DNA from 2 places in the Clostridium sp. LXY-7 genome. Region 2 is predicted to be linked to the other one. Evidence: a T-box and tRNA genes for the amino acid it is inferred to sense, from the RefSeq annotation. Region 2 holds a T-box; the other holds one or more tRNA genes.

Region 1 (5,173 bases), on a different contig from region 2:
AAAAAAATGGAGATAAATATGGATCAGAAGCTGATAGCATGGTATATAGTGGTCCTTATGTAATTTCTGAATGGGTACATCAAAATCAAATAGTACTAACTAAAAATCCTGAGTACTGGGATGCTGAAAATGTAAAGCTTGAAAAAGCTACAATGAAAATAATAAAAGAAGAATCAGCTAGAATGAACGAGCTATTAAATGGCTCACTTGATATGGCAGCAGTTGTAGATCCAAACTGGATTTCTAAATTTAATGAAAGCGGAGAATACGATGTTAGAAAGGGATATGATGGTTCAACAACATACACTTTCTTTAACCAAAAGGATAAATTATTCTCTAACGAAAAAGTAAGAAAAGCCTTTTTAATAGCAGAGGATAGAGAAGGTGAAATTAAAACACTACGTAAAGGTATTGGAGAACCAGCTATGGCTTGGTGTCCACCAGCAGTTCAAATTGGTGGAAAAGCATACAGAGAAACTGTAAACTATTCTCCAGTAAAAGATTTAATGGCTGAAAATACAGATGCTAAAGCATTATTATCAGAAGGATTGAAAGAGTTAGGTATGGATCCAGATCCATCTAAAATAACCATCACTTATTTACAATCAGGAACTGATCAAATATCAAAACAATATGCGGAATACAGACAACAAACCTATAAAGAATTATTAGGGATTAATGTTGAGTGCGAATATGTAGAATGGCCAATATTCCAACAAAAAACTAAAGGACTAGAATTTCAAATAGCTTCACAAGGATGGACAGGAGACTATAATGATCCTAATACATTCATGAATATGTGGACATCTACAGCAGGAATAGTTCCAACAGGATGGACGAGCGCAGAATATGATAAATTAATAGAAGATGCTTCAAAAGAAGTAGACCAAACTAAAAGAGCAGATTTATTTAAACAAGCTGAAAAAATATTAATCTATGATAATGCAGTAGTAAGTCCAGGATGTTGGAGATTTAAAAATACGTATGTAAGAAAATATGTTAAAAATTACTCTCATCCATTATTTGGATCAATTGACTTAAAATATACTTATACAGAAGGCAGAAAATAGTATTTGCTATTTTAAAACAAAGGGGACTTGAAATTCAAGTCTCCTTTATTTTTTATATAACTTAATGATATTTGAATAAAAAAGCACCCATTGTAAAAAATATAAACATATTATTATTGGTGAGGTGCATGGGTATGGGAAAAACGCCACTTAAAAAAATTATTAAATCAAAGTTGAAAGCTAATAAACAATTGACATCTAAGGAGATAGTTAGAGAACAATTAAAGTATGAAATAGCGGAAGAGTTAGGATTAACTGATAAAGTAAAAGAATTAGGTTGGAGTGGTCTTACAGCAGAGGAGACAGGAAGAATTGGTGGTCTTATGACTAAAAAGAAAAAAAGTTTAAATTTACCTAAAAATAAGGATATGATATAATAATTTCTTAGACAAAACCATGATATTGAGGTAAAATGTATGAGGTATTATATAAAAAGTTGGTGAATGTATGGATTGCTATAATGATTTCGCGAAGGTATATGATAGATTAATACATAGTGATATTAATTATGAGGATTGGGGGAAAAAAATCCTAGATATATGTGATGAACATAAAATAGTAAAGAAAGATTACTTAGATCTTGCTTGTGGAACTGGTAATTTAACTACGGTTATTGGTGAAAAATTCATTTTTACTACAGCTATAGATTTGTCAGAACAGATGCTAACTATAGCAGATAGGAAAATGAAAGATTTAAGGATGAAGGGGAAAACCCTATGTCAAAATATATGTGGTTTTAGAGTTGATAAGAAATTTGATTTAGTAACATGTTGTTTAGACTCAACAAACTATATATTAGAAGAGGATGATTTAAGAACATACTTTAAAAGTGTATTTAATCACTTGAAAGATGATGGTGTTTTCATATTTGATATAAATACTGAGTATAAGATAAAAGAACTTCTAGGAAACAATTTGTTTAATTATGACGACGACGATGTAACATACATATGGGAGAATGAATTAGAAAAAGATATAGTTAATATGTATCTTACTTTTTTTATTAGGGAAGGACAAGTTTATCATAGATTTGATGAACATCATATGGAGAGAGCCTATAGTGAAGAGTTTTTAACTCATATAGTAGATGAGATTGGATTTGAAATAATAAAAAAAATGAATAATTACAATAACGAAGATGTTAATTATTATACAGAAAGAATTGTTTTTGTACTTAAAAAGAAGGAGGATTAATATGGATAAATTAGTTAGAGCTACAGCTAAAAATGGAGATGTTAGAATAATTGCAGCTATTACAACAGATACAGTAAAAGAGGCTAGTGAAATTCATAAATGTACGCCTACAACATCAGCAGCGTTAGGTAGAATGATAACTGCTGGAGTATTAATGGGAGCAATGCTAAAAGCTTCTAAAGATAGTTTAACATTGCAGATAGATGGAGGTGGAGAAGCTAAGGGTATTACAGTTACAGCTCATGCTGATTGCTCTGTAAAGGGGTATATTGGTAATCCTACAGTAGATTTGCCACTTAATGAGAAGGGCAAACTGGATGTAGGAGGAGCAATTGGTAAAAATGGATATTTAAATATTATTAGAGATATGGGGCTGAAGGAGCCTTATATAGGTCAAGTACCTATATATACAGGAGAAGTAGGAGATGATTTAGCATACTATTTCACTGTTTCAGAGCAAACACCATCAGCAGTTGCGCTAGGAGTATTAGTCGATACAGACACTAGCATAAAAGCATCTGGAGGATTTATAATTCAAATGATGCCGGGGGCTTCTGATTTTATAGCGGATATAATAACCTATAGATTAGAAGAAATACCTTCTATAACATCTATGATTACTAAAGGTATGTCTATAGAAGATATATTAAATTATATATTTGAGGATATGGACTTGGTTATTCATGAGGACATAACTCCAAGTTTTAGATGCGATTGTTCAAGAGAAAGAGTAGAAAGAGCTCTAATAAGTATTGGTAAAAATGATTTGAATGAAATATATGAAGAGGGTAAAAATGAAGAATTAACTTGTCATTTCTGTAATAAAGAATATATTTTTACTAATGAAGATATTGGTAGTTTACTTAAGGAAATAGAAAGAAAGTAATAATTTGAACAAAATCATAAAAATAGGTTGACATTAGCATATACATTTTATATAATAAACCTTGTCAGATAAAGTCTTTGAAGTTAAACAGAGAAGTTATTGACAAGGTTTATTTAAAATGGTAAAATAATTAATATATTTATGGTCGCATAGCTCAGCTGGGAGAGCATCTGCCTTACAAGCAGAGGGTCACAGGTTCGATCCCTGTTGTGACCACCATATATGGCCCAGTGGCTCAGTTGGTTAGAGTGCCGGCCTGTCACGCCGGAGGTCGAGGGTTCGAGTCCCTTCTGGGTCGCCATTTTTATAAAATATTTAATTAGGCTCGATAGCTCAGTCGGTAGAGCAGAGGACTGAAAATCCTCGTGTCGCTGGTTCGATTCCTGCTCGAGCCACCATTATGCGGGAGTGGCTCAGTGGTAGAGCGTCACCTTGCCAAGGTGAACGTCGCGAGTTCGAATCTCGTCTTCCGCTCCAATATGGCGCTATAGCCAAGTGGTAAGGCACAGGTCTGCAACACCTTTATCCCCCGGTTCAAATCCGGGTGGCGCCTCCAAAAAACTCGTAGATTTTAATCTGCGAGTTTTTTTGTTCCCCTTGATAAATAAAATGCACAATATGGTCTTTTGTTAACTATCCACAGGAGTGGGATAATAAACGTTATACTGATGTGAAAAACTAATTGCATTAGCATTACTCTATGACATTTAGTAAAAATATTATGCGCTTTATTTATTTGGTGAATCAAGAAAAAATATGCTTCCTCTATCTATCAATGTATCATTGTTTAAAAATATTGGATTTATATTATTTTTATATAAAAAATCTAAAACTAACTCTCCATAATAATACTTATTTAGGTTACCATACAATACCAACGTGTTATCATTAAACATTCCACAAGTTCCACCAATAAATCCATAATTTAACCCAGGTAACGATATGTGTCCTGGAGGTAATAAAAGAACTTCTTTTTTCTCATTAATAAGAGCCTTATAAATAGTTTTATCAGAAGTTATAAACAAATTATCATTTAATATAACCGTTGAACATTTAGTATATCCCTGATTAACGCTAATTTTTTTTTTGTTTATACTATTTAATAAGGTTTCATCAGTATATTTTAAATTATGTACAAATAAATCTTTAGTATTAACAGCGTTTAAAATTATATCTTTAGGATAGTTATTACAGAGGGATGATTTTGATAAAGATGTAATAAATCCTATATCAGATAATTTATCCCTGAAATTATTTCCTATATCTCTATGTAGCACTATATTTTTACTATCTATAAAATGTAGAAGTATATCTGGATGACCGCATATAGCTTTGTACAGAAGAGAAGAGGGTGGACAAACAATAACATTACAACCTAATTTTTCTAAATTTGACTGTTCTAAAGAATTTATTCTAAAATCAACAAAAGCATATTTCAATATATCATCTCCGCTTAATACTATTTTAATAATAATATAGTATATGAGTTTTATTACGTCAACAAAATAAAGTTAAGCTTGCTTGATAAGAAGTGTTTCTTCAACTTTCATCAAAAAAAGAAAAATATAACAGCGTTATAAGTGAATACATATTTTATAAACACATATAATATCTATATATTTTTATGAACAAAGAATAAACTTTTATAATAATACCAATTTGTATGGCGGAATGAGGTGATGAAATGCTAATAGTTACCCTTATTAATAATCTTAATAGAGATTATATTTTAGAAGAAGTTAATAGCATTATAGAACTTTTTAAGAAGAAAAAAATAGAATTGAAATTGAATGTAATTAATGAATCAGATAAAGATTTTATAAACATAAGCATAGAGGAAGAAGAATATACTCTAGGTGTAGAAAAATTATTGAACTTATATATAGCAAATATATTATATAATGTAGTTATAAATAGATTTTGTGAAAGAAATGTTTGTAAATATTTAAGTGCAACATATAGCTTCCTAAACTTTAATGACTTAAAAGTTGTAAAAAATATTATAGAAAAAACTTTAAGAGAA
Region 2 (5,173 bases):
GACAGTACTTTTTTAGCAATTTCTAAGTACTTAAAGTATTCATCATCATCTAAATTTAGAAAAGTTTCTCTAAATTTTAAAATAACATGTTTTTCTCCATTAACATAACAGCCGCATATTTTAGTGAAGGTACATTGATCTTTTTTAAAACGTCTTTTTAACTCAAGTATATCTTTTTTTCTCATATATAAACCCCTCAATCTAGTATTTTCTATTTGTAGGTATTAGGCATCTTCAAAAAATAAATAAGTTCGTGTAAACCCAATCAAAGATTTTGACACTCACTTAAGTATAGTATTTTTTTTATATTAATTAAAGATTTTATTTGATGAATTTATCTCTTTACTTGAAAAACGAAAGACAACAATAGAAGATTAAATGTGATTATTAAATTTAATTTGAATCATCAAAAGCAATTTGCTTTAATGGTATGTATTTTGAAATAAATAAAATTAGTTCATAAATTATTTTAAGTAAGCATTGATTATATAAAAGTAAATAAGTTATAATTGAACTCATGACAATATCCTTCCTTTTAAGTATTTTTATGGAAGTTAAGAGATTCAATTATAACACAAAAAAGGGGGCATTGTTTTTTATAAAAAAACTCTGAAACCCTTGATATATAAAAAAATAATAAAAGGTATGAGTAATAAACTTTACACTACTTATTGATAAAGGGGGCGAATTATATGGGAAATAATCAAAAAGTTATTAGTCCACGAATACAACGTTTATGTGAGGAGTTAAAAATTGATAGATATACAGCATTAAAGACATTTTGGAATGAAGTAAGTACAAATGGGTCACCTATTATAGAAAAAATAGAAAATGATGATGAGAATTATTTAGTTACATTAGTTTGGAGAGAATTTGATTCTATAGATAGACTGGCTGTATTTGGTGAGATGTTCGGATATGATAGTATTAATACTGAATTTGACAAGTTACAAGGTACAGATTTGTGGTATAGGACTTGGAAGGCAAGGGGAGATGCAAAATCATTATATATGTTTATAGTTAATGAAAAGGAAGGGCAAGATTGGGAAGAACTAGACTTTAGGATGGATCCACTTAATTTTAATAAGTATGTATGCATAGAGGACGAAAAGAATTTAGGTGAATACTATTTACTTTGTAAAGAGGAATCTTGTTTTTGTTTACCAAATTACAAAGAAAAAAGTTGGACAATTGAAAGGAACGATGTACCTAAAGGTAAAATAGAATTGATTGAAAACTTTGAAAGTAAAATCTTAAATAATAAGAGAAGAATATGGATTTACACGCCAGCAGAGTACAGTGAAAAATCCGAGCCTATGACATTAGCATTATTTACTGATGGATGGGAATATGTTCATATTACAAAAGTTATTACAAGTTTTGATAATCTTATTGCAGAACAAAAGATTTCAGCTATGTGTGCAGTATTTATTGAATCTAATGATGATAGAGATAAAGAACTTACATGTTCAGAGAAATTCAGTTGTTTTGTTATGGATGAATTATTACCATGGATAGAGGAAAATTATAATATTAATAATGATGAATCAAAGAACTTAATTGCAGGTTTTAGTTATGGGGGGCTTGCAGCAGCATTTATAGCATACAAACATCCTGAAGTATTTTCAAAAGTGTTATGCCAATCAGGAGGAATGTATTGGAAAAGAGAAGATGATGAAAATGAAAAAGGACTAATATTGAGAATGTATGAAAATGGAGCAAAAAAACCAATAGATTTTTATATGACGTTTGGAGAATTTGAAAAAGAGTCTCAAAGACACTATAAGGCTAATCAAGATTTTTATGATATATTAAAAAATAAAAAATATAATGTTGAGTATAAGGAGTTTTATGGAGGTCATACTTACACAGATATTGATATAGAATTTGGAGATGGAATTATCCAGCTTTTGGGAGAAAACAGATAAACTTATTAATTAATTATAATATGTTGGAACTAGGATAACTGTATTTTTACCTAGGCAATTCAATAATGAGATAATTAATTTAGAATAATAAATAGTGAACCGTATCATAAATAAGTGAGGTTTTTACTAAAATTGGTAGTTAGTTATAAATCGCTGATGTCATTCAAAATTATGATACATAACATGATTTGAGAAACTTCAGATGAACCTTACCATAAATCACGTAGACTTTTTTAAAGAACTTTATGCAGAGCCATATCTTAAATGACTTGGAATTTTTGTATAGGAGTTAAATAAGGTTAGCCTCCACCGCGAAATCGACTAACCACCTGTAGGTGGGTTAAACAGCTGCTTACAGGCAGTTATGTTTTTTGTTGGGGGAAGGTAGGTCCAGTAATAAATTTAATCAGAATTTTAAAAAGATATTGACTTTAAAGTACTATTATGTTAATATGATTAAAAATAAATATTGATATGACTATGATAGAGGAAAGTAAATTTATCTAAAGCTTACAGAGAGTAGGGGGGGCTGAGAACCCTGCAGTGACAGTTACTTTGAAGTTCCCTCTGGAGTTTTAAGCTGAAATTTTATTAGGTAAAACGGAACTTTCACCGTTATAAGAAAGAGGATATCGGATTTCATTCCTGTATCTGTTTGAGATGTCAATTGTATTAGGTGTTCTATAGATAGTATTAGAATATCAAATATGATTGATGAATAAGGTGGTACCGCGTGAGTTTAACCTCTCGTCCTTTTTAGGATGAGGGGTTTTTTTGTTTTTAAAAAGTTAAAAGGAGAGGGTTAAAATGTCAGAATCAATTAAGCATTTAGAAGAAGTGGTAGTAAGAGCTTTTGAAGAAATTAAAACTATAGAAGAGCTGGAGGCATTGAGAATAAGATTTTTAGGTAAGAATGGAGAATTAACAAATATATTAAAGTCACTAAGCAGCTTTAGTACTGAAGAAAGAAAGGCTATGGGTATTGAAGGAAATAAGCTTAAAAACTACATTACAGAAAGAATATCAGAACTAAAAACTGACCTTGAAAACAGAAGCATGGAAAATAAATTTGATATAAGCCTCCCTGGGATGGAATTTGAGGAGGGAACTTATCATCCAATAACAATTATTCAAAGGGATATTGAAGAAATTTTTAAGGGAATGGGTTTCATCATAGCTGATACCAATGAGGTTGAAACAGACTACTACAACTTTGAAGCTTTAAATATTCCTAAATATCATCCAGCTAGAGATATGCAGGATACCTATTGGCTAGAAAATGGTATGGTATTAAGGACTCAGACTTCAGCAGGACAGCAGCATATAATGGAGCAGTATTCGCCTCCAATAAAGGCTATTATTCCTGGAAGATGCTTCAGAAATGAGGATATTGATGCGTCCCATGAAAATACATTCTTCCAGCTTGAAGGTATTGTAATAGATGAGGGAATATCTGTGGCAAACCTTATTTATACTATGGAAACAATGTTAAGCAAAATATTTGAAAAGCAGATTACGGTGAGACTTAGACCAGGATATTTCCCGTTTGTAGAGCCTGGCTTTGAACTTGATATAAAGTGTGAGATTTGCGGAGGAAAAGGATGTCCTACCTGCAAACGCTCTGGATGGGTAGAATTACTGCCATGTGGAATGGTTCATCCAAATGTATTAAAGTATGGTGGTATTGACAGCGAAAAGTACACAGGTTTTGCATTTGGTCTTGGACTTACAAGACTTGCAATGATGAAATACGGAATACCAGATATCAGAGTTTTTAACTCAGGTAATTTGAAAATTATGAAGCAATTTAAATAAGTAATGGGGGAAGAAAAATGAAGATATCATTGGATTGGATAAATGATTATGTGGATATAAAAAATATAGATGTTGATTGGCTTGTAGGTAAATTCACAATTACCACTGCAGAGATAGAAGAAGTAAAATATATAGATAATGACGTGATAATTGAAATAGATAATAAATCTTTAACCAATAGACCAGATTTATGGTGCCATTATGGAATAGCAAGAGAAATTTCAGCAATCACAGGTAGGAAATTAAAAAGTATAGATTATATAAAGGAAGAGCAGCTACGAGACATTAGTAAAAAGACTTTAGATGTCGATATTGAAGATAGAGAAAAGGTTTTGAGATATTCTGCAATTAAAATTGGTAATGTGAAGGCAAATAAATCGCCAGAGTTTATTGCTGATAGATTAAGTAACTGCGGCATTAGACCAATTAATATTATAGTAGATATTGCAAATTATGTTATGCTTGATATAGGTCAACCTCTTCATACTTTTAATAGTAGGTATATCCTTTCTATTGGAGTAGCTAGTTTAAGGCAGCCAATACAGTTCGGTATTTTAGATAATTCACAAAGAGATATTCCTAAAGATACATTAATGATATGCAGTGAGGATAAGCCTTTAGCCATAGCAGGCATAATAGGAGGGTATGAGTCAGAGGTATGTGAAAATACAGAAGGAATAATACTTGAATCTGCTACTTTTGATGGGGTGGCTGTAAGAAAAACTGCCTCATCCTTAGGTATTAGAACAGATGCAAGCATGAGATATGAAAAGTTCTTAGATACCGCAATTACTACTGTTGCCATTGGGAGATTCTTAAAACTGTTTCAGAAGTATCAGCCGGAAATAGAAGTAGAAACATCGCTGTACGATAATGTTATTAATGAAGTAAAGTCTATAGATATTAACATTGACCATAAATATATAGAAACTTATTTAGGAAATAAGATTGATAAGACTGTTGTGATGAATATACTAAAGAGTTTGGAGTTTGAGGTAGAAGAGAAAGAGGATGTATATTATATAAAAGTGCCCACCTTCAGGGCAACAAAGGATATCACCTGTAAAGCAGACATAATAGAAGAAATTCTTAGAGTTTATGGCTATGATAATATAAAAGGCAGTCCTAATAAAGCAGAAGTAGCTGCTCGTATAAAAAATCCTATAAAGGATATGGAGTGTTTATTGAAGGATATATTAGTGAAAAAATTTGACTTCAACGAGGTTCATTCCTACTCATGGTACGATAACAATTGGCTTAAGAGACTTGGATATGAATATAAAAACACCTTGAAGATAGTGAATTCTGGAGTAAAGCAGTATGAAAGCCTTAGAAGTGATATACTGCCTAATTTACTCAAAATAATTTATGACAATAGAAAAAGCTTTGAGGAAATTAAAATCTTTGAAATAGGAAGAGTATTCAAAATG

Evidence for each region. A T-box is a leader RNA that pairs with one kind of tRNA and senses whether it is charged. The one in region 2 lies ahead of pheS (phenylalanine--tRNA ligase subunit alpha), so its partner is inferred to be a tRNA-Phe.
Region 1: it has a tRNA-Phe gene. The T-box ahead of pheS (phenylalanine--tRNA ligase subunit alpha) is inferred to sense a tRNA for this amino acid. The anticodon was not compared.

The regions. Positions count from the first base shown of each region.
Region 1 covers NZ_JBLLJL010000001.1:965,163-970,335, forward strand. Annotated here, with positions in the region: gene ACI48Q_RS04530 (peptide ABC transporter substrate-binding protein) at 1-1,070, shown strand, start outside; gene ACI48Q_RS04535 (small, acid-soluble spore protein, alpha/beta type) at 1,205-1,447, shown strand; gene ACI48Q_RS04540 (class I SAM-dependent DNA methyltransferase) at 1,518-2,264, shown strand; gene hslO (Hsp33 family molecular chaperone HslO) at 2,266-3,150, shown strand; tRNA gene ACI48Q_RS04550 (tRNA-Val) at 3,294-3,369, shown strand; tRNA gene ACI48Q_RS04555 (tRNA-Asp) at 3,375-3,451, shown strand; tRNA gene ACI48Q_RS04560 (tRNA-Phe) at 3,473-3,548, shown strand; tRNA gene ACI48Q_RS04565 (tRNA-Gly) at 3,553-3,627, shown strand; tRNA gene ACI48Q_RS04570 (tRNA-Cys) at 3,632-3,706, shown strand; gene ACI48Q_RS04575 (DUF6873 family GME fold protein) at 3,879-4,589, opposite strand; gene ytxC (putative sporulation protein YtxC) at 4,835-5,173, shown strand, end outside.
Region 2 covers NZ_JBLLJL010000002.1:258,084-263,256, forward strand. Annotated here, with positions in the region: gene ACI48Q_RS08285 (DUF4317 domain-containing protein) at 1-185, opposite strand, end outside; gene ACI48Q_RS08290 (alpha/beta hydrolase-fold protein) at 693-1,928, shown strand; T-box leader at 2,400-2,686, shown strand; gene pheS (phenylalanine--tRNA ligase subunit alpha) at 2,736-3,743, shown strand; gene pheT (phenylalanine--tRNA ligase subunit beta) at 3,761-5,173, shown strand, end outside.